Regions from separate parts of the Streptococcus sp. 27098_8_148 genome, predicted to be linked through region 2. Evidence: predicted binding sites of a transcription regulator. Region 2 holds the regulator's gene; the other holds the start of a gene.
What was found. The regulator HrcA, encoded in region 2, represses chaperone genes, less so after heat shock. The targets are predictions, from matches to a motif close to TTAGCACTCNNNNNNNNNGAGTGCTAA.
Positions count from the first base shown of each region.

Region 1: a site for HrcA is predicted at 5,415-5,441, ahead of groES (co-chaperone GroES). Genes of this name have one in related genera too.

Region 1 covers NZ_JAPVYY010000004.1:57,717-76,471, forward strand. Annotated here, with positions in the region: gene O3646_RS04465 (sensor histidine kinase) at 1-131, shown strand, start outside; gene O3646_RS04470 (response regulator transcription factor) at 137-820, shown strand; gene O3646_RS04475 (extracellular solute-binding protein) at 817-2,115, shown strand; gene O3646_RS04480 (PTS sugar transporter subunit IIA) at 2,256-2,693, shown strand; gene O3646_RS04485 (PTS sugar transporter subunit IIB) at 2,708-3,202, shown strand; gene O3646_RS04490 (PTS sugar transporter subunit IIC) at 3,259-4,101, shown strand; gene O3646_RS04495 (PTS system mannose/fructose/sorbose family transporter subunit IID) at 4,085-4,939, shown strand; gene O3646_RS04500 (hypothetical protein) at 5,041-5,334, shown strand; gene groES (co-chaperone GroES) at 5,465-5,746, shown strand; gene groL (chaperonin GroEL) at 5,768-7,393, shown strand; gene O3646_RS04515 (response regulator transcription factor) at 8,419-9,153, shown strand; gene O3646_RS04520 (sensor histidine kinase) at 9,185-10,471, shown strand; gene O3646_RS04525 (ABC transporter ATP-binding protein) at 10,761-11,441, shown strand; gene O3646_RS04530 (ABC transporter) at 11,438-12,145, shown strand; gene O3646_RS04535 (hypothetical protein) at 12,343-12,873, opposite strand; gene O3646_RS04540 (hypothetical protein) at 13,090-13,620, shown strand; gene O3646_RS04545 (TipC family immunity protein) at 13,617-13,715, shown strand; gene O3646_RS04550 (DUF308 domain-containing protein) at 14,219-14,734, opposite strand; gene O3646_RS04555 (helix-turn-helix domain-containing protein) at 14,953-15,369, opposite strand; gene O3646_RS04560 (YeiH family protein) at 15,888-16,898, opposite strand; gene O3646_RS04565 (helix-turn-helix domain-containing protein) at 17,214-17,627, opposite strand; tRNA gene O3646_RS04570 (tRNA-Lys) at 17,724-17,796, opposite strand; RNA gene ssrS (6S RNA) at 17,802-17,994, opposite strand; gene O3646_RS04580 (replication-associated recombination protein A) at 18,061-18,755, opposite strand, start outside.
Region 2 covers NZ_JAPVYY010000021.1:1,381-13,412, reverse strand. Annotated here, with positions in the region: gene O3646_RS10470 (family 20 glycosylhydrolase) at 1-3,187, opposite strand, end outside; gene dnaJ (molecular chaperone DnaJ) at 3,349-4,482, opposite strand; gene O3646_RS10460 (DJ-1/PfpI family protein) at 4,640-5,272, opposite strand; gene dnaK (molecular chaperone DnaK) at 5,459-7,282, opposite strand; gene grpE (nucleotide exchange factor GrpE) at 7,532-8,056, opposite strand; gene hrcA (heat-inducible transcriptional repressor HrcA) at 8,081-9,115, opposite strand; gene O3646_RS10440 (M15 family metallopeptidase) at 9,284-10,057, opposite strand; gene O3646_RS10435 (histidine phosphatase family protein) at 10,047-10,748, opposite strand; gene O3646_RS10430 (histidine phosphatase family protein) at 10,872-11,561, opposite strand; gene O3646_RS10425 (PFL family protein) at 11,643-12,032, opposite strand, start outside.

The sequences.
Region 1 (18,755 bases), on a different contig from region 2:
CCTTGACCTATGGCTATGGGCTCAAGCAGATGATGGAGCGTATTTCCATCCTAGGAGGACAGCTTCAATTTGAAAGTCGCGATGGATTTTTCACGCGCGTCAGTTTACCGAAATATAAAGAAGGGAGATAGAGATGGTGATAAAAGTAATGGTAGCAGATGACCAGGCCTTGATTCGAGAATCTCTGAAAATTATTTTGTCAGCCCACCCCGATATTGAAGTGGTGGCCACAGTGGAAGATGGGAATCACGTCTTGTCGAGCATTCCACAGACACATCCTGACCTGATCTTAATGGATATTCGGATGCCAGGCATGGATGGGGTCTTGGCGACAAAAGAAGTCAAAGAGCACTATCCGGATATCAAAATTATTATTTTAACGACCTTTGATGATGATGAATTTATCTATAGTGCACTCAAGTATGGTGCTTCAGGTTATCTTTTAAAGGGAGCCTCGACAGAGGAACTCTATGAAGCGATTAAGGTGGTGTATCAAGGCGGAGCCATGATCAACCCGAATATCGCTAGTAAAGTCTTTCAAATTTTCTCACAAATGGCCAAAACCAACTTCTCTATTGCTGTAGATGAGGACAATGTCAAGGATTTGAGCACGACGGAATGGCGTATTATCCAAGAGGTCGGCTATGGGGAGTCCAATAAAGAAATTGCAGCCAAACTCTTCTTATCAGAAGGAACCGTGCGCAATTACTTATCAACGATTTTGGCGAAATTAAACCTACGAGATCGAACGCAATTAGCGATCTGGTCAGTCCAAACAGGAGTGACGAGACGTGATTTTTCTAAAGGAAATACAGAATGAAATTGAAGCGAAAGCATCTTTGTTGGGGGATTGGTCTCCTTGTTGTGCTCTGTGTGAGCGCTGGTTTTTATTGGTGGAAACAGCAACTGACCGTACTCCATATCGGCGTTTATGCAGGTTCTAGCTGGGATGTGCCGACCAGTCAACGTTCCCATGCCTTGGATCGTGCGATTCAAAAATTTGAAAAATCCCATCCCCACGTCCGTGTAGAGTATGAAAACGGGATTCCTCAGTCGGATTATTCTGACTGGCTCTCCGAAAAGATTGTCTCAGGAAAGACGCCGGATGTGTTTATGGTCTCTGAGCAAGATCTTTCCTTATTAGCTGCGCGTGGCGTGCTCGAGAAGTTAAATGGTTATATGGATCGAAAAGACCAAGCTGCCTTTTATCCCGTTGCCTTTGAATCCGGTGTCTATCAGGGGCAAACCTATGCCTTACCTTATGAAAGCAATCCGATTTTGATGTGTGTCAATAAAGATCTCTTGGATAAAGAAGGCATCGCGGTTCCCAAAGAAGGTTGGACCCTTGAAGAGCTCTATACGATTTGCAAGAAACTAACCAAAGATACCAATGGGGATGGGCAATTGGACCAATTTGGGAGTACAGAATACACCTGGAAAGAAGCCTTGGCGGCAAATGGAGGTCATCTCTTCCAAGGTGGCATGCTCAAGCTGACAGCTCCAGAGGTGAAAGAGTCTCTGACTTTTCTTCAAAAATTGGAAGATCTAAATAAAAATTACAAGGTGAGCTCTAAAGATTTTGACCAGGGAAAAGTCGCCTTCTATCCCATGACCTTGGCCCAATATCGGACCTATAAACCTTATCCCTACCACGTTTCTAAATATTCAAACTTCACCTGGACCTGTATCCCGATGCCGGCTAAGTCAAAAACGACCAAGGCAACCTTGGTCACGACGACTTCTTTTGCTATGTCGGCTCGAAGTTCTCATTCCAAGTTGGCTTGGGAATTGATGCAACTCTTAACAGAGGATCCAGAAATTCAACAAACTCTCTTTGCCCAATCCCAGGGGATCTCTGTCATGCCACAGGTCGTCAAGAGTCGCTCTAGTAAAGACCTTTTGCAGGTGGATGATTTTGGGACGGATTCCTTGACCAATCAGACCTTGAACCGCATTATGGAACAAGCTGTTGAAAGTAGTCCGAAAAATGTCTCAAAAGAGGTGTTAGAAAAGTTAGATTACTTGATTGGCAATGCCTTGCGCGATCAAGATGTTGAGAACCGCTTGCCTCAAATTCAGAGGGAGATTGAAAGTAGTCTACAGGTAGGAGTTTAGAGTAAAATAAGATGGCATTTTGTCAAGTGACAGATGTCATTTTTTTATTGCTAAATGTCATATTAGGAATGTGACATTTGACAATGTAAAAACGCTTTCAAATAATCTACAATAGAGTCAAATAAAGGAGGCGTAGCAAAATGAAATACCTCATTTTGGTCAGTCATGGTGGACTGGCAGAAGGTCTAAAGACATCACTAGCCATGTTTGCTGGTGATAAGATGGATCAAGTCATCGCAGTTGGACTCAAAGAAGGAAAATCGGTCGATGACTTCGCAGTTGATTTCAGAGAGAGCATTTCAGGATTGACAGCTGATGATTCTGTTTTGGTCTTGGCAGATATCGTAGGTGGTAGTCCATTAACCACTGCAGCCACGGTTCTAGAAGAAGCTGGAAAGCTCGATGGAGCCTTGATCCTTGGTGGGATGAACCTCACCATGGCCTTGACGGCAGTTGTGATGAAGGATGTGTTGGATGGAGACGATTTGTCAGCTACCATCTTATCAGAAGCACGATCTGCACTACAGCCTTTTGAAGTTTCAGCTACTAGTGCTGAAGAAGATGATGACGATATTTAATAGGGAGGTACCTTATGGTAGTAACATTTGTACGGATTGATGACCGCATGATTCACGGTCAGACAGTCACACGCTGGGCAAAAGAAAAACCATGTGATGGTTTGATTGCCGTAAACGATGCAGCAGCATCAAACAAGGTTTTGATCCAAGCTTACAAAGGCGCATCAGACAAGAAAACCTTTGTATGGACAAAGGAAGCCTTTAAGGAAAAATCAGCAAAAGTAACAGAATCAGATAGTCGTTACTTCTTGATCACCAAAAATCCAATCGATATGAAGGAAATTTTGGTCGACCAAGGATTTGTCCCAGGTGATGTCAAAGAAATCATCGTAGGCCCTGCAAATGATCGTCCTGGAGCTGTGAAATTGGGGAATAACCAATCCATCACTCAGGAAGAAGCAGAAGCCTTCCAAGCCATTCAAGCAGCAGGCTACAAGGTGAAATTCCAATTGTTGCCAGATGTTTCCATCGGGTATTGGGATGATTTCAAATCAAAATTTGGTTTTTAAAACTAACAGTCTTATCTGTTAGGTAAATATATTTACAAACAAAAGGAGCGTTTGTTATGACAATTTCATGGATTCAAGCAATCTTGCTTGGTATTTTCGCCAGCTTGTCTTCAATGCCTGGTATGGGGGGTTCCAGTATCGGGAACTATACACTCGGTCGTCCTTTGATCGGTGGGTTGATTTCAGGTTTAATTCTTGGAGATGTGACAACCGGTATTATGGTCGGGGTTGCCCTTCAAGTCGTTTATATCGCCTTGGTAACACCTGGTGGTACCGTATCTGCCGATGTGCGTGCCATCTCTTACATTGGTGTTCCTCTTGCTATCTTGTTTGTGCATGCCAATAACATCACAGATGAAGCAGGAATCGCCGCAGCTGCAGCTCCAATCGGTGCAGCCGTTGGGACAATCGGTACAGTTCTTTTCTACGGTACCGCTACTATGAACTTGGTATGGCAACACATTGGTTGGAAAGCCGTTGAAGAAGGAAACTTCAAAAAACTCTACGCAGTTGACTGGGTTTACCCTTGGATCTCTCACTTCCTCTTCTCTTTCCTTCCAACAATGATTATCACCAAATACGGTGAAAACATGGTTGATTTGATGAAACAATACCTTCCTATGGATGGTTACTGGATGAAAGCCCTCTTTACAGTCGGTGCTCTTCTCCCATGTGTCGGTATTGCCATCTTGTTGAAACAAATTGTTACAGAAGCAACTGACTTCATTCCATTCTTTGTTGGATTTACCTTGGCAAAATCTCTCGGATTGAACTTGGTATCCAGTGCTGTTGTTTCATTAATCTTTGCAGTAATCTACTATGAACTTGAAGTGATCAAATCGATGAAAGCTGCTCCAGCCGGAGTGGTGGACCTAGACGATGATGAGGAGGATATTTAAAATGGCTGATAGAAAGAAAATTTCAAAGAAAACATTAGCAAAAGCATTCCATCATTGGTATTATGGTCATTTGACTTGTTTCTCTCAAGAACATATGCAAACCTTCGGGTACTTGACTTCTATGCTTCCGATCGTAGAAGAAATGTATGACACAAAAGAAGAACAAAAGGATGCTATGCAAACCTATACGGCCTTCTTCAACACTGAACCACAACTTGGATCTCTTGTTGTAGGGATCACAGCTGGTTTGGAAGAAGCGCGTGCAAACGGAGATGCAGTGGATGGCGAAACCATCAACGGTATGCGTGCCGGTTTGATGGGACCAATCGCTGGTATTGGTGACTCATTGGTTGTTGGTACCTTGATCCCAGTTCTCTTGGGGATTGCCCTTGGCCTTTCTAAAGGTGGTAACGTCGCTGGTGCCCTCTTCTACATCGTCGTATGGAACCTCTTAGTCTACTTTGGTATGCGCTTTGCCTTCTTCAAAGGTTACCAATTAGGGGATAAAGCCGTTGAATTCCTTGTAGGACCAAAAGGACAAGCTCTTCGTAAAGCGATCAGCGTTGTCGGTGGAATGGTTATCGGTGCCGTAGCAGCTACTTGGGTATCTGTTACAACAGCCCTTCAATTCAAGAATTCTGAAGGAAAAGTCTTCTTGAACATCCAAGAAAAGATCGATGGTGTTTATCCAGGTCTCTTGACAGCAGCCTTCATCACTCTTTGCTGGTGGTTGATGTCTAAGAAAAAAATTTCACCAAACAAAGTCATGTTACTTCTCGTTGTAGTTGCTTTGATCGGTGTTGCCCTTGGTATCTTCGACCCACATCTTAAATACTAAGGAAAAGAAAAAACAAATTTGCTAGTAGGAGTTTTTGAGAATGAAGTGAATGGACCTCCTTTACTTGCACTTCATTCTCAATTTTTATCAGGAGGAATCCCATGGTTACAAAACAAGAACTTGTCAATGGATATGAAACAGAAATCAACTACCAACGCCACATGCTTGAAAACCTTGGTCGTTGGTTCAGCTTACTCTTTATCATTGCCAGTATTGGTGTGGTATTGATCTATCTCTTTCACAAAAGTTTCCTCCCACTCTTGATCCTCGGGATTTTACTAGCCTTGGTTGGAATTTTAGGCATGATTGTTTTTGGATATGGCATCTACCGCGGGCGGATCAATCTTCAAAAAGTGATCGATGATTTCAATCAAAAATTGACAATTTTAAATTGAAATTTTAGAAACATCTCATCTATTTTTGAGGTGTTTTTTTCTTGACTATTTCTGACCAAGTGATACAATAGAAACATAGGTTAGCACTTACGTATAGAGAGTGCTAAAAAACTCGTATGGAGGAATGAAGATGTTAAAACCATTAGGAGACCGTGTGGTCTTAAAAGTAGAAGAAAAAGAACAGACTGTTGGAGGTTTTGTCCTCGCAGGTGCGAGCAAGGCTGATACAAAAACAGCTGAAGTAGTGGCCGTTGGTGAAGGTGTGCGTACCCTAAGTGGCGAACTCATCGCCCCAGCTGTAAAAGCAGGAGATCACGTTTTGGTTGAAAGCCATGCAGGAATTGAAGTGAAAGATGGGGAAGAAACTTATACCATCGTTGGAACAGCAAACATTCTTGCAATTGTAGAGTAAGAGAAGAAAGAGGTAAGAGAAATGGCAAAAGATATTAAATTTTCATCTGATGCACGTTCTGCAATGGTCCGTGGTGTCGATGTCTTAGCAGATACAGTGAAAGTTACGTTGGGCCCTAAAGGACGCAATGTGGTTCTTGAAAAATCATTTGGTTCACCCTTGATCACAAATGATGGGGTGACCATCGCAAAAGAAATTGAATTGGAAGACCATTTTGAAAATATGGGTGCTAAATTGGTGTCAGAAGTGGCTTCTAAGACCAATGATATCGCAGGTGACGGTACAACGACCGCAACTGTTTTGACTCAAGCCATCGTCCGTGAAGGGATCAAAAACGTTACTGCAGGTGCTAACCCAATTGGCATCCGCCGTGGGATCGAGACCGCTGTTGCAACAGCAGTAGAAGCTTTGAAAAACAATGCGATCCCAGTATCAAGCAAGGAAGCCATTGCTCAAGTAGCTGCTGTGTCTTCTCGTTCTGAAAAAGTCGGTGAGTACATCTCTGAAGCCATGGAAAAAGTTGGTAAAGATGGGGTCATCACGATTGAAGAGTCTCGTGGAATGGAAACAGAACTGGAAGTCGTTGAAGGCATGCAGTTTGACCGTGGTTACCTCTCACAATACATGGTCACTGATAATGAAAAAATGGTGGCAGACCTTGAAAATCCATACATTTTGATTACGGACAAGAAGATTTCAAATATCCAAGAAATCTTGCCATTGTTGGAAAGCATTCTTCAAAGCAACCGTCCACTCTTGATCATCGCAGATGATGTCGATGGCGAAGCTCTTCCAACACTTGTCTTGAACAAGATCCGCGGTACCTTTAATGTCGTAGCTGTTAAGGCACCAGGATTTGGTGATCGCCGCAAAGCCATGCTAGAAGACATTGCCATCTTGACAGGTGGTACAGTCATTACAGACGATCTTGGTTTGGAATTGAAAGATGCAACCATTGAAGCCCTTGGTCAAGCAGCTAAAGTTTCAGTCGATAAAGACAGTACCGTCATTGTCGAAGGTTCTGGTAACCCAGAAGCGATCGCTAACCGTGTGGCGGTCATCAAGTCACAAATCGAAACCACAACCTCTGAATTTGACCGTGAAAAATTACAAGAACGTTTGGCCAAATTGTCTGGTGGTGTTGCCGTGATCAAGGTTGGTGCTGCAACAGAAACAGAATTGAAAGAAATGAAACTCCGTATCGAAGATGCCCTTAATGCGACTCGCGCAGCCGTTGAAGAAGGAATCGTTGCCGGAGGTGGTACAGCTCTTGTCAATGTTATCTCTGCAGTCGCAGCCCTTGAATTAGAAGGAGATGAAGCAACCGGACGCAATATCGTTCTTCGTGCTTTGGAAGAACCTGTGCGCCAAATTGCTCACAATGCCGGTTACGAAGGATCTATTGTGATTGATCGCTTGAAAAATGCCGAAGTCGGAACAGGTTTCAATGCTGCAACAGGTGAATGGGTGAATATGATTGATGCAGGAATCATCGACCCAGTTAAAGTGAGCCGTTCAGCCCTTCAAAACGCCGCTTCCGTAGCGAGTCTGATCTTGACGACCGAAGCAGTCGTAGCCAACAAACCAGAACCAGCAGCCCCAGCAGGACCAGGAATGGATCCAAGCATGATGGGTGGGATGATGTAACCTGATACCAATGATTGGTGCTAAAGCACCGAATCATTGGACGGTAGCCGCTATGTTGCGGCCTACCTAATCATCTTACTAGCTCAAAGGGAGGAAAATATCGTTCCTCCCTTTTCACGTCGTAACCCCTTGGTTAATTTATCAGGTGCATTTATTGTTATGGCAAGCACCATGGTGCCTTGCCGAAGTGTCTTACTAAGAAAATAAAGAAGGCGTTATAGGCCTTCTTTATTTTCTGTCGTAACTGTTACACGATTGAGGCTATACCTCTCATCGTTGGATAGTAGCCACTATGTTGCGGCCTGGCTAATCGTCTTACTAGCTCAAAGAGAGTGGGACAGAAATCGGTAATTCGTTAGAATTCGATTTCGTTGTCCCACCTCCGCACAGTTGAGTAGGGCTGTAAAAGCTGATGAAATCAGCGTAGTAGAGCCCACTCAACCACTGCGTCTTGCTCGACAATCCAAAAATAATTGAGAGGCTAGGACTTTTGTCCCAGCCTCTTTTTATCGTGCTTTGGGATTTTCATTTATTATGGAATAATATTTTTATTTTAAATTTTGTAACAGAAATGATAAATACTAATTAAAGAGGACTTGCGTAGATGCTTGGGAATCAAGCATTTGCGGTGTTTTCAGGCAGAGGGATATTTGCCAACAAATTGCAATACAAATTAACTGATTTTGTAATAATTCTAGTGTATACTAGTAAGAGTAGATCACAGGTCTACATTGTTGCAAGGGGAGAACTTCCCACATACATGTCTATTGACAATAAAACTTGATCGTAATATCGCTGTTAGTAAAATGAGAGTTTGAACATAGCATAGATTTTATCGACCTTTTTCATATTAAAAAATATTTTTCAAATTCCCCTTGCGCAAGCTCTTCCGGATTCCTCCGGGAGAGTTTTTTTGTTAAGGAGAAAAGGTAGAAGGGCTATTAAGTCTCTTTTGAAAGAGTGGCTCAGCAGGCATCATTTATGGTAAAATAGAACATATTCGTAGAGGGGAAGGAGTGAGGACTTTGTTGAAGATTTTTGTGTTAGAAGATGAATGGATCCAACAATCGCGTATCGAAGCGGTCTTGCAGGATCTCATCCGTCAAAAATTCTTGCAATGCAAAGCGCCAGAAGTGTTTGGGAAGTCAAGCCAGTTGCTGGATGCTATCACAGAGAGAGGCGCCCATCACCTATTCTTTTTAGATATCGAGATTAAAGGTGAGGAGAAAAAGGGGCTGGAGATCGCAAAAGAGATTCGTAAGAAAGATCCCCATGCGACCATTGTCTTTGTCACCACTCACTCTGAATTTATGCCCATTACCTTTCAGTACAAAGTGGCTGCCTTGGATTTTATCGATAAAACGCTGGGTGAGGAAGAGTTCAAAGAGAGAATCAGCTCAGCCATCGATTATACCTTGGAGCAAGCTGGGACCACGATTGCGCAAGATGCCTTTACGTTTGAGAGTGCGATGGCGCGTGTACAAGTTCCTTTTAATAAGATTTTGTATGTTGAAACGTCTCCAACCATTCACAAGGTCATTTTACACACCCAGGAAGAGCGCTTGGAATTTTACGCTAGTATTGCCGATATCGAAAAAGCAGATCCCCGCTTGTATCGGTGCCACCGCTCCTTTGTGGTGAATCCGCAAAATATTACGAAGATTGATAAAGAAGCCAAGAAAGCTTTTTTTGAAAATGGGGACAATTGCTTGATCTCACGGACCAAGTACAGAGGCTTACTGGAAGCTTTGAAAAAATAGAAGGGAGAAAGAATTGCTGTTAGATATTCTAATGTCTTACCTAAAGTTCTTCGTCAGCATGCTGATCTATCGTCATATCAGTAGACAAGAGTTCACCTTGCGCTGGCTCTTTTTGTGCCCCTTCTTCTTTGCAATTATCTTTACCCTTGTACCACCGGTAGGCTTTTTTGGCTATTTCTTAGTATTTATTGCCTATAGTTTCTACCGAAATCGTAACATACGACACCTTTTGAATATTTTTTATGGGCTCTATCCGGTTGTCATGGAGAGTCTCATTGGGCGTCTCTTAGCCTTTTATGTCTTTCCAATGTTAGGGATCGTACTTGTTCATGAGGCATCTGTCAGCTGGTATGATGCTCTACTTGAATTGCTGGTCTTTCCTGTTTATATAGGAATCACTAAATTGTTAAAACTAGATTTTACAGATTTAAAAGTAGGGTTTCAACGGCAGTATTTTAATCGTTTCCTACTCCCAATGGATCTTTCCATGTTTGTGTATTTGCTCAGTGTTGTAGGTCTGGTGGTTTTTGAGGATGCTATTCCTCATGCAGATGCTTTACGGGAACAGTTAAATAGTATTTATCTGATTTTGTTTTTTGTGATGCTCTTGTATTTCAATGCAGTGTCCAAAGAACGATTGAAACAAGAGATTCTAGAGCAAAAAGATAGGCAACTGCAGGAATTAGCCACCTATAGCCAACACGTCGAAATGCTCTATGGGGAGATTCGTGCCTTTCGTCATGATTACCTGAATATTTTAACCAGTCTCAAGTTAAGTATTGAGCATGAAGACCTCAATGCGATCAGGGAAGTCTATGAGAACGTTCTTCGAGAGAGTGGTCAACAATTTTACGATAGCAAGTTTGATATTGCCAAACTCAGTCACATCGAAAATCCAGCTGTAAAAAGTGTTCTGTCCGCAAAATTGTTGGAAGCTCAAAATAAAGGGATTGGGATCTCTGTCGAGATCGATGAACCTGTTCGTGATTTATTCATCGAGGTTTTAGATTTCATCACCTTCTTATCCATCCTTTGTGACAATGCTATTGAAGCGAGTCTTGAATCAGATGACCCTCAGCTGACTCTTGCCATGCTCCAGGAGGAAAACTCCCTCATCTTAATAGTTGAAAATAGTACAAAAGCTGAAAAAATAGATCTGGCTAGAATTTTTGAAAAGGACTTCTCAAGTAAAGGAGATGGCCGCGGTCTTGGCTTGTACAAGATCCAACAATTACTGGAAAAGTATCCCAAAACGACAGTGTCTACCAAGAGTTCAAACTACCGATTTACCCAGAGCCTGACCTTTTGGAAGGAATAATGGAAGAGAGAGTGGGACAGAAATCGGTCATTCGTTAGAATTCGATTTCGTCGTCCCACCTCCGCACAGTTGAGTAGGGCTGTAAAAGCTGATGAAATCAGCGAAGTAGAGCCCACTCAACCACTGCGTCTTGCTCGACAATCCAAAAACAATTGAGAGGCTAGGATTTTTGTCCCAGCCTCTTTTTTGACCATTCACGACGATTTTTTGACCGATTCTGACAGAGAGCTTCCAAGGTTTTCCTCTTGAAGTATAATGGACACAAGATCAATAAGAAAAGAGGGATCGTATGTTTCAGGTGGCATCTATTACAAAATCATTTAAGGAGAAAGCTGTATTAAAGGGGGTGTCTTTTTCGATAGAAGAAGGAGATAAAATTGCCTTGCTGGGAAATAATGGAGCAGGTAAAAGCACCCTGTTCAACATTATCGCTGGGCAGCTCCAGGCTGATTCGGGGACGATAAAGACTTCGCTTGATTTTCAAAGAGAAATTGGGATGATGCCTCAGGGGGATCTACTCATCGAGGATCTAACCGTTGCTGAATTCGTCGAATTAAAAAGCCGGATGAATCAGCTGAAGCAGGCTGATATCAATGGACTCTTAGAGATGGTCGAATTAAGAGAATCAAGAGAGCAGATGGTGGGAAGTCTTTCTGGTGGTCAAAAGAGACGCTTGTCCTTGTTGTTAACCATTTTGAATCATCCAAAGTTGATTTTTTTAGATGAGCCAACGACTGGCATGGACTTGGAAGCAGTGGATAATTTTTGGAAATTACTGGAGCAGCAAGAGTTTACATCTGTTGTGGTGACCCATGATTTTAACCAAATTGATGCCTTTTTTACAAAAGTCTTGATTTTAAAAGAGGGTCGAATTGCTGCCGCAAAGGCTGTTGAGGACATTCACCAGGCTGGTCAAACCATTGAGCAGTATTTCCGAGAAGAGATGAATAAAGGAGGGGAACAAGCATGAAAAAGATTCAATTAAAACAAGTTTTACGAAATAAGCGCTTTGTATTATTCACCATTATTTTACCCATAGGCTGGTATATCTTCTTTGATCAGCTTCAAAAAGGGGTTTCGCCAAGTATTTTATTAGGCATTGCCGTATTTATCGGGGTCATTGGCAATAGCCTTGCAACCTTTAGTAAGCGAATCGCCTCAGATATTGGGTTTTATTCTTTTGAATCCCACTTTACAAGCTATAGTGTCAAGAACTATTTATGGGATCAATCGATCGTACAACTGATTTTGAACAGCTTGATCTTTTTAGCAGTACTAGTAGTTGCTGTTCTAGGTTTTCACTTTCCAGTGACGACTAGCCTGTTGGTGCAATTTTTCCTCTTATCCTTGATGGGGATCTACTTTAGCGTGATTGGCTTTGTTCTTGGGGTAAGAGTAGATGCCAAGACGATTGATACCATTGGCTTTCCTGTCATTATTTTGGCCGCTATGACCATTATTCCCTATGATACGCTTGGCGCAAGTGGAGGATTTATGGACTTGGTTGGCAAGCTACAACGGGCTTTCCCAGGCTATTATTATACAAAGCTGATCCAAGATTTGACTGAGAAACAAACGATCGATGTCTCTCAATTGGCGCTCTTTGTTGCCGTATTTGGATTGAATTTGCTATTTTTCTATCTGCTCGTACCCAAAGGAAAAATGGGGAACTAAGAGCAGTTAAAAAGAGGCTGGGACAAAAGTCCTAGCCTCTCAATTGTTTTTGGATTGTCGAGCAAGACGCAGTGGTTGAGTGGGCTCTACTACGCTGATTTCATCAGCTTTTACAGCCCTACTCAACTGTGCGGAGGTGGGACGACGAAATCGAATTCTAACGAATTACCGATTTCTGTCCCACTCTCTTTTCTTTGCTATAAAACGGTTATTCGGTATTCGTCCGTCAAGTACTTGGAAAGATCTTGCCAATCTTCTTCCTTAAATTTACAAAGATTGACGAAGAGTTTTACGGTATGGTGCTCTGTGTTAATGATGACATTCGATTTTGAGAGATTTTCTAGTGCTGTATTGTCCCTCAGTTGAAATTCGATGAAATAACTCTTACTATTTTGGTGATCGGGGTCACTAACATCGACCACTTTATAGGCTGCACTCAGCAAATCTTCCTTGGGAATAAAGATATCTTTTGTCAGAATCACTCCCTGATAAGCATGGATCCCATCAGAAGTCAGCTCAAAGGCGATCTGACGACTGGTCAGTCTTTTGATCCCAGCAATGGTTGCATAGATCGCAATCAACAATAAAAGGATCTGAATGAGAGTGATAAAAGTGATTTTTGGAAACCCCTCAAAACCTAGGATCGATAAAAAAGCTAAGTGGATAAAGAGCGCACAGGCAAAAGCCAGAGAGCCATATCCGACATATTTTGAATAATAGATTTTCATTTTGGACTCCTTACATTTAAGATGCAACGAAAACTTGGAATTTCAAGTACCCTTATCATAGCGGATTCGATGAAGAGCTGTCAAATGTTTGGTGGGGTTCTTGTGATTAGATCATTTCAGGTTATGGTATACTAGATGGAAAGTGTGGCTAGGAGTGAAATGAAAAGCTACTGTAGAAATCATAACCGGGTCAATGCTGGTAAGAAAGGAAGACAAATGCTAACACCTCTGATATTTATGATTTCTCTCGTCTTACTTTTACGTCGTTTTAAAAGCAAACGTTCACGAAAGATCATTGGATTCTTATATGCTTCCTTTGCAATCTGGTTTGTTTATTCGATCCTTACTTATGGGAGCTATACCCTCCAGCCTGGTCAAAGTGTTCAATTGAGAGTTTATCCCAATACGGACCAGCTAGAGTATAATTCGGAACTCCATTTTAAAAAATTAGACGATACGAAGTTAAAATTGTCCGGTCGAAAAGGTTGGGGGATGAAAGATAGTAATATAGTCTATAGTGTTGAAAAGCAAACAATAACGGAGCTCATTTTTTTAAAAGACAAAACAGAACGTAAAGACTTACCGAATGATAAAAGTAAGAGTTTCTACTTAGAAAACGATGGAATAGTGGTTCAAGGGGAAGTTGAGGAAGTATTTGGGGTGACGGAACGAAAGCCCTACAACATCACCATCACCAATGTAGACGATAAACCGGCCCACTTTAAAGCGCAAGTGGTGGATCGGTGAACTGGACCTCTATCTACTCCAGTCGCTTCAGCCCAAAAAATTGGGGCGATTTGACCGTGAAAGATATTTGGAGAGATGATTCATCTAAAAACTAGAAAATAAGTTCTTTCTTTCATAACAGAAAAAGCGAGCCTTGCTATGAAGCTCACTTATTTGTATTCATAAAAAAGTGAGCCAAATACTTTTAAGACAAGCAAAAAAGCCTTGGTTTTCAAGGCTTTTTGTGCATAAAAAATGCCCCCTGCATGAATTTGTAAGAACTTTTCATATTGAAAATAAACAAAAATGTTGAAATATAGCTGATTTTAGGGAAATACTTTTAGGTATTTTCAATGTCAGGATTTAAAAATGGGGCAAAAGCGGGGCAAAAACGAATGACTCGTATTTTGTTTGAAAACCTATAATACCTAATGATTATGCTATTCTAGATATATAGTTTTGTTATAAATAAATGTCAGTGCGAGATCAAATTGGAGAATAAAATGGAAAAACAAATTTCTACGTAGAATGGAATGCGAAAAAGTGATAATTAAAGAGACGAAAAAGCTGAGAATATGATTTCCCAGCTTTTTTGAATGCGATAGAAATAGCAACTAGACTATTTACGAAAGGCCTCAATAATGTAGGTGAAGCCAGTAACTAAAAATGAAAAGGCAATGACATAAACGACAAAGACACCTGTAGCCACTGGATTGAACAGAATCACTAGACCTAGTAAAAATTCAAGCAAGGCTACCCACCTGATATTGCTACCAATAATAGGGAAAATCAATCCTAGACGATTGCCTTTAAAGAAAGCAATAATGGCTTCTACAATTAACCAAATTCCTACAATGGTCGGAATGACGACCGGCAGGGTCACAAAGCCATAAGCAACGAGGTAAAGAGCTAAGAGAAGACTAACAAATCCTTGGAAAAGATAAGCAGGTGAGCGAAGCTCTTTTGGTGCAGAGAAATAGCCTAAAATAGCTGCTATAGAAGAAACCAGTAAACCAAATGAAATCCACCAGCTGTAAGCAACAAGATTAGCTACTGGGTTTGTAAATAGGAAAAGTCCTAAAAGGACAAAAACAACTCCTGCAAGGAATAGCAGTAAACGATTAGAAAATTTCATTTCAATACCCCCTATATAGTATAGTTTTCTAATAAAACTATTGTACTTATTTTTATAGAAAATGTCAATAAAATAAATAAACAATTTGGAAGTTTCAGTCTGACTTACAAAAAGAAAAGGAGTTTTCACTCCTTTTCACAGATTGAAGACAAAGTCCTTATAAAAGTGTCTTCTAAAGATTTTAACTTCAATCTGAAGCGAGGTTATCCTCGCTTTTTCTATTTATCAAACAATTCCTTATTTTCAATTAAGAGTTCTAGTGGAGATTTATCCCTTGCTTCAATAAAACCAGGTTCATATTGGTTATGAAATGTTCTTTTCTGAGAAGTTGGATCAATATACAACTCATCTCCATCTTCTGTGTATAGTTGGTTGCCTCTTGTTAGGTAAAGTAAATCCTCTAAGTACTGTCCATCAGTTTCTAGAAAATCTTCGATGTATTTGACAGCCTTTAAGATCTCACTTACTTTATCAGAGTATTCATTAGATTCAAGAACACTCTTTTCTAACTCAATCTCTTTACTAGTTCCAAATAGTTGGGTTGGAGTTGCATTAAAATATTCTGCTATCTTATCCAAATTTGCAAAGGTAGGATAGCTTTTTTGTTTTTCGTAATCAGAGATGTCTGGAAAGATTGCTCATAAAAAAATGTGGGGCAAATGATGGGGCAAATCAGTTATAGACAAGCAAAAAAGCCTTATAAATCAAGGCTTTTTCCTGTTGATTTAGATGCCCCCTGCATGGATTTGGAAAGGATTTTCATATTGAGAGTAATTAAAAATATTGAAATATAAGTGATTTTAGGGAAGTACTTTTAGGTATTTCCAATGTCATGATTTAAAAATGGGGCAAAAACGAATGACTCTCATTTGGTTTGAAAACCTATAATATCTAATGATTATGCTATACTAGAAATATAGTGTTGTTATCAATAAATATCAGTGCGAGACTAATCGGAGGATAAAATGGAAAAACAAATTAATGAAAAAATTATCGAAATGGATAGGGAATATCCCTTTTTATTTTGCTTTAAATCAGATTTTTGGATGGAATAGTAGATGATAAGACAAAATATCTTTGAACATACAAAAAGACAAACGCCAAAAATGACGTCTGTCTACGTTCTGAGGTAGCCTTTAGGCTCCCTTTTTTCTTAGAAAATACCGATGAGTAATTGCATGCCAAGACTAGTCAGGATGATAGCAATCCAGCAAAGGGCTCCAAGAAGAATGGATTTTCCACTGGATTTGATCATAGCAACGAGGTTAGTTTTGAGACCAATAGCACTCATAGCCATGATGATGAGGAATTTGGAGAGCTGTTTGAGAGGTGAAAAGAAGCTATTGCTAACACCAAAAGAAGTAAGGACGGTAGTTAGCAGAGAAGCTAGGATGAAGTAGAGAATGAAAACGGGGAAGATTTTTTTAAGCTTTACTCCTTGGTTGTTGTCTTGTTGACGGCTTTGCCAATAGGAGAGGAAGAGAGTAATAGGGATAATAGCTAAGGTACGAGTCAGTTTGACAATGGTTGCAGATTCTAGAGTATTGGTATGATACAGACTATCCCAGGCGCTAGCTGTGGCTGTTACAGAGGAAGTATCGTTGACCGCAGTACCCGCAAAGAGAGCAAAACCTTCGTTGGAGAGATGGAGCCAAGAACCTAGAGTTGGAAAGATAAGAGCTGCCAAGACATTGAAGAAAAAGATGACAGAGATGGCTTGAGCCACCTCTTTTTCTTTAGCATGAATGACAGGGGCTGTAGCAGCAATGGCAGAACCGCCACAGATAGAAGAGCCTACCCCAATCAAGGTAGCTAGCTTTGTATCCATGTTAAAAAATCGTTGGAAAAAGAAAGCAATAATTAAAGCGATAGAAATAGTCGAAAGGATGACAGGAAGGGAAGATTTTCCAACTGCGAAAACTTGAGAGATATTGAGTCCAAAACCAAGTAAGATAACAGCATACTGAAGCAATTTTTTGGAGCTATAAGTCAAACCAGCATCCAGTTGTTTATAGGGAGTGAGAAAGGGGTAGAGAATCATTCCGATAAAAATGGCGAAAACAGGTGCTCCCACAACAGGCAGAAAGCCTCCTAAAACCCAAGAGATGATAGAAATGATCAGACAGGCTAACAGTCCTGCCCAATTTTTTGATAGAAATGACATAAAAACCTCCGAAAATAAATACTCCTTATTATAATCTTATCTGTCAGAAAAGTAAAATAGAAAGTAGGAATAAGGTTGTAAATTAACGGAATTTTGCGGTCAGAGAGCTTTTGTAGTTTAATAGATATATGTTCTTTGATCAATAAGGATGCAAATGTGGCATATGTTATTGAAAAAAATGAATTTGATGAGCCTGGATATGTGAAGTAATTATGTGAGATAAGAAAATAAATAAGAGAGTTGAAAATGTACTGCACCCCAAAAGTTAGACAGAAAAAATCTAACTTTTGGGATCAGTACATATCCTCGCTTTTTTTAATCTAATAGGTCCTTATTTTCAATTAAGAGTTCTAGTGGGGATTTATCTCTTGCTACAATAAAACCAGGTTCATATTGGTTATGAAATGTTCTTTTCGGAGAAGTTGGATCCATATACAACTCTTCTCCATCTTCTGTGTATAGTTGGTTGCCTCTTGTTAGGTAAAGTAAATCCTCTAAGTACTGTCCATCAGTTTCTAGAAAATGTTCGATGTATTTGACAGCCTTTAAGATCTCACTTACTTTATCAGAGTATTCATTCGATTCAAGAACACTCTTTTCTAATTCAATCTCCTTACTTGTTCCAAAAAGTTGAGTTGGAGTTGCATTAAAATATTCTGCTATCTTATCTAAATTTGCAAAGGTAGGATAGCTTTTTTGTTTTTCGTAGTCAGAGATGTCTGGAAAGATTGCTCATAAAAAAATGTGGGGCAAATGATGGGGCAAATCAGTTATAGACAAACAAAAAAGCCTTGTAAATCAAGGCTTTTTCCTGTTGTATGTAGATGCCCCCTACAGGGCTCGAACCTGTGACCCATAGATTAAGAGTCTACTGCTCTACCAACTGAGCTAAGGAGGCAAATATAAAAAGCTGTATTGGTGCCGATACTTCACGATTTGTATTGAACCCGCGCAATTAAGCAGGTGGGCAACTCGCTCTGACTTAGCTGCTTCCGCGTGAAACGGCCTGCATACTGCCAGAAGTCTTTTGTTTCCCTAATAATACAAAAAATAGTCGGTCAACACTTAAGTGTGAAGTCGTACACCACAGCGTTTCTATATGTATATGATACCACATTTTGAAAATATTTCAAGGAAAAATCTCAATTTTTTGAAACCGATATCACTTTTTCTTAAATTGATCAATCTTCTCCTTGGTGGCTCCGAGAGCACGCTCGTACTTGCCATTTTCATTGGGAATAAAGTAGGAAGCGTGTTTGAGCTTGTCTGGCAAGTAGTCCTGATTGACCCAGTTGCCAGGGTAGTTGTGAGGGTATTTATAGTTTTGCGCATTTCCCAGTTCCTTGCTTCCAGCATAATGACCATCGCGGAGGTGGCGAGGAATAGGAAGGTTGCCAGAACTTCTAAGATCAGCCAGCGCCTTGTCCATGGCAACGTAGGCTGAGTTGGATTTCGGCGAAAGGGCTAGATCGATGACGATGTTGGCGATGAGAATGCGGGCCTCAGGAAAGCCGATGCGCTCAGCTGCTTGTAACGCTGTCACGGTATGAATCTGCGCATCTGGATTGGCCAGACCGATATCCTCATAAGCGATGACAGTCAAGCGACGAGCTAGGCTGGGTAGATCTCCGGCTTCGATCAAACGAGCTGCATAGTGGAGACTAGCATCGACATCCGAACCACGGATAGATTTTTGCAGAGCAGAGAGCACGTCGTAGTGGCCGTCTCCATCTTTGTCCATGGTGATGTAGCTGCGCTGGAGACTGTTTTCCATGATCTCTAGCGTAATATGGCGAATTCCTTCTGCATTTTCAGAGGTCGACAGCACCGCCAGATCGAGAGAATTAAAGGCAGAGC
Region 2 (12,032 bases):
TGATCACTTTTCGACTTTGATCAAGTGCCGAAACCTCTACATACTCAAGACCTTGCCCTTTAACCCCAGCCTGGACCACTCTGCGTTCTCCTTTAGCGAGATCTGGATTGGTCCGTTCCACAAGGTCAAAATCAATTTCTTTCTCCACGATGTCAAGACTTGGTTTGTCTTCCACTAGGGCTTTGACGTCATTTTCAGCCAAGCTACCCACTTGTGTAATTGGCTTGAGCCCTGCAAGGGCTTGGGTCAGAGCAGCCACTTCTTGATCCACCTGATCTTGATGAGCACGACTCACATTCCAATTCAAGCTATCTAAGACTTTCGCAAGGGCTGCGCGAGATTCTGGTGTGTATATGTCTAGATCTGTTGGCACCGTAGCAACTGCTTTTCTAAGAGCAGTGAAGTCTGCCTTGAAATAGTCCTTGTTGTGGTTGGCAAAAGCTTCCATAACCTGGAAGACTTCTTCTTCCTTGTATTCATTGGCCGGCTCATCAGCCCAAATTCCCAACATACTTCCGGATGTCGGTAATTTGACATCAGGGTACTTGGTTGAAGCTAACTGTTCAAATGGAACAGTTTCTGTATTTTGGATAGCTTTTTCGAGCGGATAACTTTGATCACCTTTGTGGCCCAAAACATAATACCAGTCTCCGTTGGTGTTAAGGAATTTGTAGCCCTTGTCTGCTAGGTACTGCGGTGATGCGAGGTTATAGCCCCACCATCCTTTAGACCAGTATGAAATCAAGACGTCCTTGTCAAAGGCAACATCATCCTCATCTCCATAATAGAAGCCATCGTTAAAGGCCATTGGCTGCAAGCCTTTTTCACGCGCCATGGCTGCAAGACTATTGGAATACTCCGCAAACTTACCATAGAGGTCATACCACTTGAGGTAGTACCAACCTTGCGCACTGGTAGCGTCATTGGCATATTCATCCGTTCCGTAGTTAAAGATCTTAGACTTGTCTTTGAAGTAGTCCATGTACTTGCCAATCAAGGCTTTGGTAAAGTTGACTGCTGCTTCATTGGTCAAATCCATGGTTGTTTTTGAAACCGTATCAAAGCTGGCTTGTGGATTTTCAATGCCCAATTTTTCCATGGCCACCAACAAAGCATCCATGTGTCCAGGACTATTGACTGCCGCAATCAAGCCGATTCCTTTCGCAGTCGCATAAGTATGGAGTTCATCCATTTCCGCTTGGGTCAAGGCTTGACCATTTGGATCATCGTAATAGGCCTTGGTGCCTTCTAAAATGGCCTTTTTCACATCATCACTGGCATAGGTTTTGCCATTGGCTTCCACCGTCATATCATCGAGAACGAAGCGCATACCATCGTTTCCGACAAGGAGGTGCAAGTCAGAATAACCCAGCTCACTGGCCTTATCGACGATCCGTTTCAACTGATCCAGCGAGAAGTATTTGCGACCTGCATCGATCGAGATGACCTTCTTCATGGCGAGTTTTTCTGCTGCTTCTTTTGCAGCAACTTCTTTCGCGTAGCTTTCTGTATACACCAAAGCATCTTGAGCTGCTTTGAGATTGTCGATCAAGGTTTTGGCCTCTGCTCGAGTCGTGTCTGCTCCTGCCCCTTCTAAAGCTTTTTTAGCTGCCGCAAAGGCTACTAGAGATTCCGGTGTATAGTGATCCAAATCAGTTGGAGCTTCTGAAAGAGCTTTTTCGACGACTTCAGGATCTGCTACAAAGTAGTCCGCATTCTTGTCCGCGAAGGCATGCATGAGCTTAAAGAGAAGGTCTTTTTTGTAGGTTGCAGATGGCGTATCTGCCCAGGCAGCTACCATGCCACCGATGAAGGGAACCTTAGCTCCATCATTTTTTTGAACTACATCAATCGCTGACTTGGAAATTCCTTCGAGGCCTTGATCAAGGTTGTACCAACCAGATCCAGCCTTGTCCCGTCCAAGCACATAATACCAAACATCATTGGTATTAAGAATCTGATGACCTAGTTCGGACAAGAGTTTTGAAGAAGCGACATCATAGCCGTTCCAGCCACCTGTCCAGTAGGAGACAATGATATCCTTGTCAAAAGTGCCATAGGAAGTATCGCCATTGTAGTAGATCCCGTCATTAAAGGCCATTGGTTTCATCTTGTGTTTTTTCACAATAGCTGCTAGATCATTAGCATATTGGATGAATTTTTCATAGCCTTTTTCTGGGTAGCCTTCACCTGGCCAATGCTTGCTAGCTTGGAGAACCTGCCAACCATGGGCATCTGTGGCATCATTGGCATATTCATCCAAACCGATGTTAAAAATGTCTGCCTTGCCGCTGAAATAAGCCGCATACTTGTCTACCAAGGCTTTGGTAAAGTCTAAGGCTTTTTGGTTGTCCAAATCAACTGTCCGAGCTGATTTTTTAGTGCCAAAGTAATTAAAGTGAGGGTTTTCGATCCCCAATTGTTCCATGGCTGTCAGAATCGCATCCATGTGACCTGGACTATTAATGGTTGGGATGACACCTACTTTCTTCGATTTGGCGTAGGCTAAAATATCATCCATTTGAGCCTGGGTCAAAGCTGTCCCGTTCGGATCATCGTAATAAGCCTTCGTCCCTTTTTCAACCGCATCTGTCACGGCTTGGCTAGAATAAGAAGTATCTCCCACTTTCAAAGACATGTCATCCAGCACAAAGCGCAAACCATCATTTCCAACTAGAAGATGCAAGTCTGTATAACCCGTCTTACTTGCTTCATCAATGATTTCCTTGATTTGGTCTGGTGAGAAGTACTTGCGACCGGCATCAATCGAAACAATCTTTTTCTTGGCTAATTTTTCTTCCTGATCAGGATCTTTAGCAGGCGTTTCCGTCGCTGCTGTCGCTGGTTGAGCTGCCACATCCGACTCTGCGACAGAGCTCGCTTCTTCGCGAATCAAACGGTCAAGATCTGATACCCGCAATTCACGATCAGGCAGTGTCGGTTGACTTTGATCGACGATTGGGGCAGGAGCCGTTGGTTTTTCTACTGTTGGCTGAGAAGCTTCCTCATTAAGGGAAATCGTTGACTCACCCTCGCTTGGCTGAGTCGGAACTGTCGTTGAAGGACTGTCTGTAACGCTCGACGTATCTGCAGCTACAACATGAGCACCAGCAAAAAATCCTATGAGCACCGAAGCAGCTCCTACTGCATACTTGCGAATCGCATAACGTGGTTGATGTGATTTCATCAGGACCTCCTAAATTGTCTTTGTAATCGTTTTCTTAAATTTACCACGATATCTTAATAAATTCAATGAGGGGTCACATTATTCTTTAATTAGGAGAGGAAGTTCTTGGATTCGATCCAAAATAAAACGAGCCCCTTACTCAAAAGGAAACTCGTTCATTCTTATAAATCATCTAAAGCATCTTTGACCTTATCAAAGAACCCTTTTTTCTTTGGGTTGACCTTCAAATCACTTGCTTCCGCAAAGGCTTGAAGGGCTTCTTTTTGCTTGTCATTTAAACCAGTTGGGGTGACGACATTGACAGATACATATTGATCTCCCATGGCACCACCACGCAAGCTTGGAGCCCCTTTTCCACGGAGGCGGAATTTCTTACCGGTTTGGGTTCCTTCAGGAATGACCAAATCGACATCTCCGTGAACAGTTGGCACATGGACCGTATCTCCAAGAGCTGCTTGAACAAAGTTTAAGTCTAACTTGTAGTAGATGGTTGAGCCATCTCGTTCGAAGCGATCGCTCGGCTCAACATTGACAACAACATACAAGTCACCATAAGGGCCACCGTTAAAGCCGGCTTCCCCTTGACCAGCTAAGCGGATTTGTTGACCCGTTTCAACTCCTGCAGGAATCTTGACATTCACGCTATGAGCTTGTTTTTCATGACCTGTTCCACGACAAGTCGTACATGGATCTTTGATTTCTTGACCACGACCATGACAGACATCACAGGTCACTTGACGGCGCATCATCCCAAGAGGGGTCTGAGTATCCACATTGATGACTCCAGAACCATGACAGCGTCCACAGGTCACCGGACTAGTCCCTGGCTTAGCCCCAGAACCATGACAGGTATGACAGCTTGCTTCCCGATGGTACTTGACTTCTTTTTCCGCACCAAAAATCGCTTCTTCAAACTTGAGATTGACGCGGTATTGGAGGTCATCCCCTTGACGAGGTGCATTTGGATTACGACTTGCACCACCACCAAAGAAGCTAGAGAAGATATCTTCAAAGCCACCAAAACCAGCACCATCAAAGCCACCAAAACCACCTGCTCCGCCACCGAAGCCACCATTGGCACCCGCAGCACCATATTGGTCATAAGTAGCCCGTTTTTGCTCGTCACTCAAAGTCTCGTAAGCTTCTTGAACTTCCTTGTACTTTTCCTCAGCACCAGGCTCCTTGTTGATATCTGGGTGATATTTTTTAGATAATTTCCGATAGGCTTTCTTGATCTCATCTTGAGATGCATTCTTTGAAACGCCCAAACGGTCATAAAATTCAGTATTGTTCATAATTCAAGATACAAAGGGCGTTAAACGGACACAGCCAAAATAGGAGTTTTGACGACGGACGCTTGCGTCCTAGAAAAAACTATCTTTTTGGCACCGTCCGTAGCCCGTGTTCAGTTACGAACACTCTTTGTTCCTTTCTATAATTTTCATGTAATCTTTAGAGGGCATTTTCTATGCTTCGCTTTACTTGATCAAACTCTTTGTCCGATAGAGTAAATATCAAATCCTCTTCTGAGTAGTCGTTTTGTTCTTTAAAATAGTTGTCCGTATTCTCTGCCAAGCCTAAACTTAGAATCACTCTTCTTGCAAACTCTTGATGGGCAAAACCGATAGCCGTAATGATCTGTTTATCTTGCACAAGCACTTTCGGTTGGAAATTCTCACGTGGAAGAAATTCAAAATAGTCAAAGAAGTTTTGCCAAATTCCACCTGTAAATTTCGTGTCCTTCAACAGACCTGCTTTCGCTAATAAAAGAGGTGCTGAAGAAATGGCTGCAATGAGGATATCTTGCTCACCAAGGTCCCTCAAGAACGAAATCAATTTCTCATCTTGTAGGGCAGGCCCTATATTGACCATTCCTGGCAAAATCACACAAGAATACTCTTCTATACAGATTTGATCTAGTGTTTTGGTCGGTTGACAGGGCAAGCCATCCTCAGAGACCACCATCGAATGATCTGAAGCGGCATAATCAATCGTACTATCAAAAGACAGAGCTAAAGTACTTGTTAAAGCGGTTATCTCATAAAGAGAAAAATTAGGATAAATGATACAAAGTACTTTTTTCATAGGCAACATCCTCTATTTTACCGAAAAACAGAGGCTGGGTTGCAACCTCTGGATTTCTTTTTATCATTTACTAGTTAGGCGTTTAGGAAAGGCGCCATAGCGATACAATCACTTTAGTGATTAGTCATTCTTAACGCCTCGCTCCCCGATTTTCAAGCTCGGGATAAAATAGTCCACTGGACTATTTTATTTTTCAGTAAACTCTCCGTCTACGACGTCATCTCCTGCGTTGCCTGATGCTTGTGCTCCTTCAGCTCCTGCTTGGGCTTGTTGCGCTGCTGCAGCTTGTTCGTAAAGTTTAACAGCCAATGCTTGTGCTTTTTCGTTCAAGGCTTCAAGTTTTGCTTTCATTTCTTCAAGGTTACCTGATTCTTGAGCTTTTTTAAGATCATCAAGTCCTGCTTGAGCTGCGTCACGTTCTGCATCAAAGCCTTTGCCTTCAGTTTCCTTGATTGTCTTTTCAGTCGCAAAGATAGCTTGGTCTACTTCGTTACGAAGGTCTACTTCTTCTTTACGTTTCTTATCTGCTTCAGCGTTTGCTTCTGCATCTTTCATCATGCGATCGATTTCTTCATCTGTCAAACCTGAGTTTGATTGGATAACAATGGTTTGTTCTTTTTGAGTTCCAAGATCTTTGGCTTTAACAGATACGATACCGTTCTTGTCGATGTCGAATGTTACTTCGATTTGTGGGATACCACGAGGTGCAGCTGGGATATCTGTCAATTGGAAACGTCCAAGAGTCTTGTTATCTGCTGCCATTGGGCGTTCCCCTTGAAGAACGTGGATATCAACGGCTGGTTGGTTGTCTGCTGCAGTTGAGAAGACTTGTGATTTAGATGTTGGAATGGTTGTGTTGCGGTCGATGAGTTTTGTGAAGACTCCACCCATTGTTTCGATACCAAGTGACAATGGCGTTACGTCAAGAAGGACAACGTCTTTCACGTCACCAGTGATCACACCACCTTGGATCGCAGCACCCATGGCAACTACTTCATCAGGGTTCACTGATTTGTTTGGTTCTTTACCAGTTTCAGCTTTAACAGCTTCTACAACGGCAGGAATACGAGTTGAACCACCGACAAGGATGACTTCGTCGATATCTGACAAGCTCAAACCTGCATCTGAAAGGGCTTGACGAACTGGAGTTTTCGTACGTTCTACAAGGTCACGAGTCAAATCGTCAAATTTTGCACGAGTCAAGGTCATTTCCAAGTGAAGAGGTCCAGCAGCGCCTGCAGTGATGAATGGCAAGCTGATTTGAGTTGAAGTGACACCAGAAAGGTCTTTCTTCGCTTTTTCAGCTGCATCTTTCAAACGTTGAAGAGCCATCTTGTCTGTTGACAAGTCGATACCATTTTCTTTCTTGAATTCTGCTACCAAGTGGTCGATGATTTTTTGGTCAAAGTCGTCACCACCGAGTTTGTTATCCCCTGCAGTTGCCAATACATCAAAGACACCATCACCCAATTCAAGGATAGATACGTCGAATGTACCACCACCAAGGTCGAATACCAAGATTTTTTCTTCTTTATCAGTCTTATCCAAACCATAAGCAAGGGCTGCTGCTGTTGGTTCGTTGACGATACGTTCTACTTCAAGGCCAGCGATTTTACCAGCGTCTTTAGTTGCTTGACGTTGCGCATCGTTGAAGTAAGCAGGAACTGTAATAACAGCTTTGGTTACTTTTTCACCAAGGTAATCTTCAGCGTAGCCCTTCAAGTATTGAAGAATCATCGCTGAGATTTCTTGTGGTGTGTATTCTTTGCCGTTAGCAGAAACTTTTTCAGAAGTACCCATCTTAGATTTGATAGAGATGACTGTATCTGGATTTGTGACTGCTTGACGTTTTGCAGCGTCACCAACGATGATTTCACCATTTTTGAATGACACAACAGATGGAGTCGTGCGGTTTCCTTCTGGGTTTGCGATGATTTTGCTTTCAGTTCCTTCAAGAACTGCTACTGCTGAGTTTGTTGTACCTAAGTCAATACCGATAATTTTAGACATATGTTTTTCTCCTTGTTGATTTTTTCTTTTTGATACTCTTCTTAAGTGGCGACGCCGTCAGAGCTTGACTTCGTCAATCTCTTTGACTAAACTTTGAGCCTAAGGTCTCAAAGTTTGCGAAGATAGCGCCACGGCGAAGAGTATCGCCTTTGGTTCGCTTCGCTTCTTACTATTGGTGAAGCTGAACCATTGTTTATCTTTCTTTCATAGTTTAGTGTCGTTTCGGACAAAGTTTTTAAGTTTTCTCGCCTAGTTGAACACTACTACCATGGCTGGGCGTAGGATGCGGTCATGGAGTTTGTAGCCTTTTTGGAAGACTTGTGCGATGGTGTCTGCTGGATGCTCGTCATCTGCAGGTAAGGTTTGGATGGCCATGTGGTAGTTATGGTCAAAGGCTCCATCTGCTGGAATTTCTTCAATCCCTTCTTCTTTCAGGGCGTGAATCAAGCTTTCTTGGACCATTTCCAAGCCCTTCTTCACATCATCTGTCAAGCCTTCAACGGCAAGGGCACGTTCGAGGTTGTCAAGTGATGGTAAGATCGCTTTTGCCAAATCTTGGCTACGGTATTTTTGTAATTGTTGACGTTCTTCGTTAGCACGGCGCTGAATGTTTTGCATTTCTGCATGAGCACGAAGGTATTTGTTTTCAAATTCCTCGGCACGCGCTTGTGCTTCTTCTAATTCAGAAGGTTGGTTAGTTTCCTCTACAACTTCTTCGGTTGTTTGGGCAACTTCCTCTTCTTTCACGTCTTCTTTTTTGATATCTTCTGTCAAGGCATACACCCCTTTCATTTGGTCTTAATTTACTTCATAATGGTTGCTGTTGAGGTAACGGTAGTAATCCGTCAACTTCATAACCAGTACCCGGCCGATGACATTGACCAGGCTAACCACACGCCTGTAGTCCATCTCTACGGGACCGATCACATGCATGAGGGCCATCCCACGATAAGGAACCAGGAACTTGTGACTAATGACCGTCACATTTTTCAAAGCCTTCTCTTGGGATTCCGCAACCAGGATCTGGGTCATTTGGTCTTCTGGCATTCCCCCTCGTAACTCCAAGGCTACGTGTTGGGGATTATCTAAGAACTGATAGGTCTGAAGATCGGCGTAGGTTAAGGATGAAACCTTTCCTTCTACAAAGACCAGTTCTTGAAACAGTTGCGAGAAGACGTAATCAAAGAGATCCAGCACATTGTCTGTCGTCTTGAAATAGCGCTGTACAATCTGTGGAATCTCCGTTCGCAAGCGGTAGTGGATATCCAAGACCGTATTTCCAATGAAGCGTTCTTGAACCAGCTGGTGGAAGATTTCCAAATCACTGGTTAAGAAATTCTTTGGTATGGCAAACTGGACGGTGACAGGCTTTGATTCATCCAAGGTCAACACCGCTAAGGCATCGTGATTGGACAATGGAACAATCTCAAAACCGGTCAAGCGCTGACGTGTCGGTTCAACATCCTGAATCACTGCGGTGTAACCCGTCATCTGGGCTAGTAACTTAGCTGTAGCATCCAAGATATCGTCTAATTTAAAGGCTTCGAAATCAAAGGCTTTCACCACCTGGTAGACATCTTGCTCATCAATCAGCTCTAGATCAAGCGAGTTCTGAACAAAATATTGGAAACCAGCTCGGCTAGGCATCCGTCCACTCGAAGTGTGGGCCTTTTCTAGTAAGCCTTGTTTTTCGAGGGCAGCCATGTCGTTTCGAATGGTCGCACTACTGGATTGAATCACATCTTGTAGCGCTTTTGAACCGACTGGTTCGTGGGTCTTGGTAAAGATATCGACAACAAGATTGAGAATCTCATTTTGACGTTCTGTAACCATGACCTCACCTCTCTTTCATTTTTTAGCACTCTAAACACTCAAGTGCTAAACCATGATTCTATTATACACCCATCCAAAAGAAAGTCAAGAGAAAAAACCAAAAAATTAGCACTCTTTTTTCAAGAGTGCTAAAAATCATTCTTAAGACCTAGAGAAGTGACTCTCCTCTTATTTGCCAGCTTTTTTCAAGAGTTGAATATATTCTTCTAATACTAGCTGATGGTTGGCCATATACTGAGCGTTTTCTACGCCAACATAACGGAAATGCCAATTCTCAAAATTCACACCCGTGATGTTGCTCTTCCCATCTGGGTAGCGAAGCACAAAGCCATATTGCGGTGCGATGGCAGCCAGCTGCAAGCCCAACTCATCACTTTGACCAGCTTCGACACTCATATCAATCGCAAGCCCTGTCTGGTGTTCACTCGCACCAGGGACCTGTACCTGGGTCTGCACCTGCTTTTCAGCTTCTTCGTGCGAAAGGCCGCTAGCCTCTAGTTGCGCAACACGTTCATTATAGAGCTCTGTTTGCTCGGCCACACTTCGATAGCCTGATATCAAGGTTTCTTCTGGGGCAATTTTTCGAGCCGCTTCTAAAAATTGACGAGTCGGTTCTACAATCCGACTATCCACTTTGATAGCATCCACATCTGTTAATTGTGGGTTCAGCTCAGGCTTCACATTGTCACGATTGACCAAGATCAACTGCCAGTCTTTTGTCGAAACGGCTGGTAAATCTGATTTTTCTTCCTTTTTCTTAGAAGAAGAGGGAGTCGTTACAGCTGTTTTTTTAGCCTTCCAAAACTGAAGCCCTGAAAACAAGCTCGGCTTCGCTAAGTAAGCACCAATTCCCGATCCAAGGACCACAAGAAGAAAGAAACTCAATAGGTAAGGCCACCATTTCTTACGTTTTTTTCTTGCGCGTCTATACTTATTCGTCATGGCTACCCTCTAGAAGTTTTGCTCCAACCTTACGATAGGACATATCCCCAATCTTTTCAATACGAAAGGCACCATCCTCATAGGCCAAAACCGTCACGCTTCCGTTGTCCAAGACCAATTCTTCAACCGCTTTTGGATCAATGAGATAAATCAAGGTCGTAATGGTCATACCATGGCTAACCACAATAGCATTGCCACCGCCAGTTGCTTCCACCTCTTTTGCGATGGCTTCAAACCCTTCTTTGATCCGACCACTCAAGACACCCCAAGATTCAGCCCAACCAGTGGTGTCGACTTCAACGATCCCTTCTGCCAACTCCATCAAGCTCAACTGATGAAAATCCTCGACCTTAAAGACACGGGGTAAAACCCCCATGAAGAGATCGCCATCATATGCACCATCAAAACTACCAAAACACCACTCACGGATTCGTTTGTCATAACGATAAGGGATTTTTCCTGTCAGACCAAGTTCCTGAAGAATAATTCCCATGGTTTGAATGGTGCGTCCAGAATCACTCGAAACAGCCTCTTCAAAAGAAAGCCCAGCTTCCTTGAGACCAAGACCTAATTCTCTAATTCCACGCTCTCCTGCTTCTGTCAGCGGAGTGTCTGACCAGCCCTGTGCCCGCCCAATGGTATTAAACATGGTTTTTCCATGACGAGCAATATATAATCTGGTTTTTGTCATTGTATTACCTCCGTATGTATCTCTTTCATTATATCATTTTTTGCAAAAAGAAAGTAGGAAAGCTCTTACAAGTTTTGAGAAAAAGAAAAGGCCATGACCAAAGGGTCAGCCTTTCATTATGGACTAGGATTCTTGCAAGCTTTCACCGACCTCACGGTAACTGCTATCTCCAATCCCCTTAACCGTCAATTTTCCATCTTCATATTCTACAAGGGTAACACTCCCATTTGAAAGAGGCAGATTGAGATTTGGTTTTCCTTCGACCAAGCAGACTAAGGTCTGAATGGTCCAACTATGGCTGACCACCAAGGCATTGCCTCCACCATTTTCTTCTACTTCTTTGGCGATGGCTTCAAAACCTTCTAGGATTCGGCTTTTTAAAACTTCCCAAGGTTCAGCCCAATTCGCTGTATCTACTTGGCAGATGCCATTAGCCAAGTCTTCCAAGGTCAGGGTCTTATAATCTTCTACATCTAGCACACGTGGCACGACACCGTGAAAGAGCTCCCCACCGTAAGCCCCATCAAAACTACCAAAACACCACTCGCGGATCCGTTTGTCAAAGCGATAAGGAATCTGGTCTTTCAAGCCCAATTCATCGCGAATGATCCCCATAGTCTGAATGGCACGGCCTGAATCACTGGAATAAGCTCGAGTAAACTCCAAACCAGACTCACGCAAGCCGATTCCCAGAGCCTGAATCCCTCGTTCTCCTTCTGCTGTCAAGGGCGTATCGGACCAGCCTTGAGCACGGCCAATGGTATTAAACATGGTTCTCCCATGACGAATCACAAATAATCTTGTTTTAGCCATCTTGTCTCCTTTTGCAAGAAAAAAGTCTGAAGTTTCATCATCACAGACTTTTCTATTTTCTACTATTATACTAGATTTCTATTAGTTTTTAAAGCTATGAACTGGAGCTGGAATTTGACCACCACGGGCAATAAAGTCAGCTGATGAAGCTTTGTTGACCTTCATTACCGGAGCAGATCCAAGAAGTCCACCGAGTTCTAACATATCGCCTTCTTTTCCATAAGGAATGATCCGAACGGCTGTTGTCTTTTGGTTGATAACGCCGATAGCTGCTTCGTCGGCAATCATGGCCGCAATGGTTGTATCTGGAGTATCAGCTGGGATGGCAATCATGTCCAGACCGACGGAACAGATGGCTGTCATGGCTTCCAATTTTTCCAGGTTGATATGACCGGATTGGACCGCCGCAATCATCCCTTCATCTTCTGAGACCGGAATGAAAGCACCTGACAACCCACCGACTTGGTTACA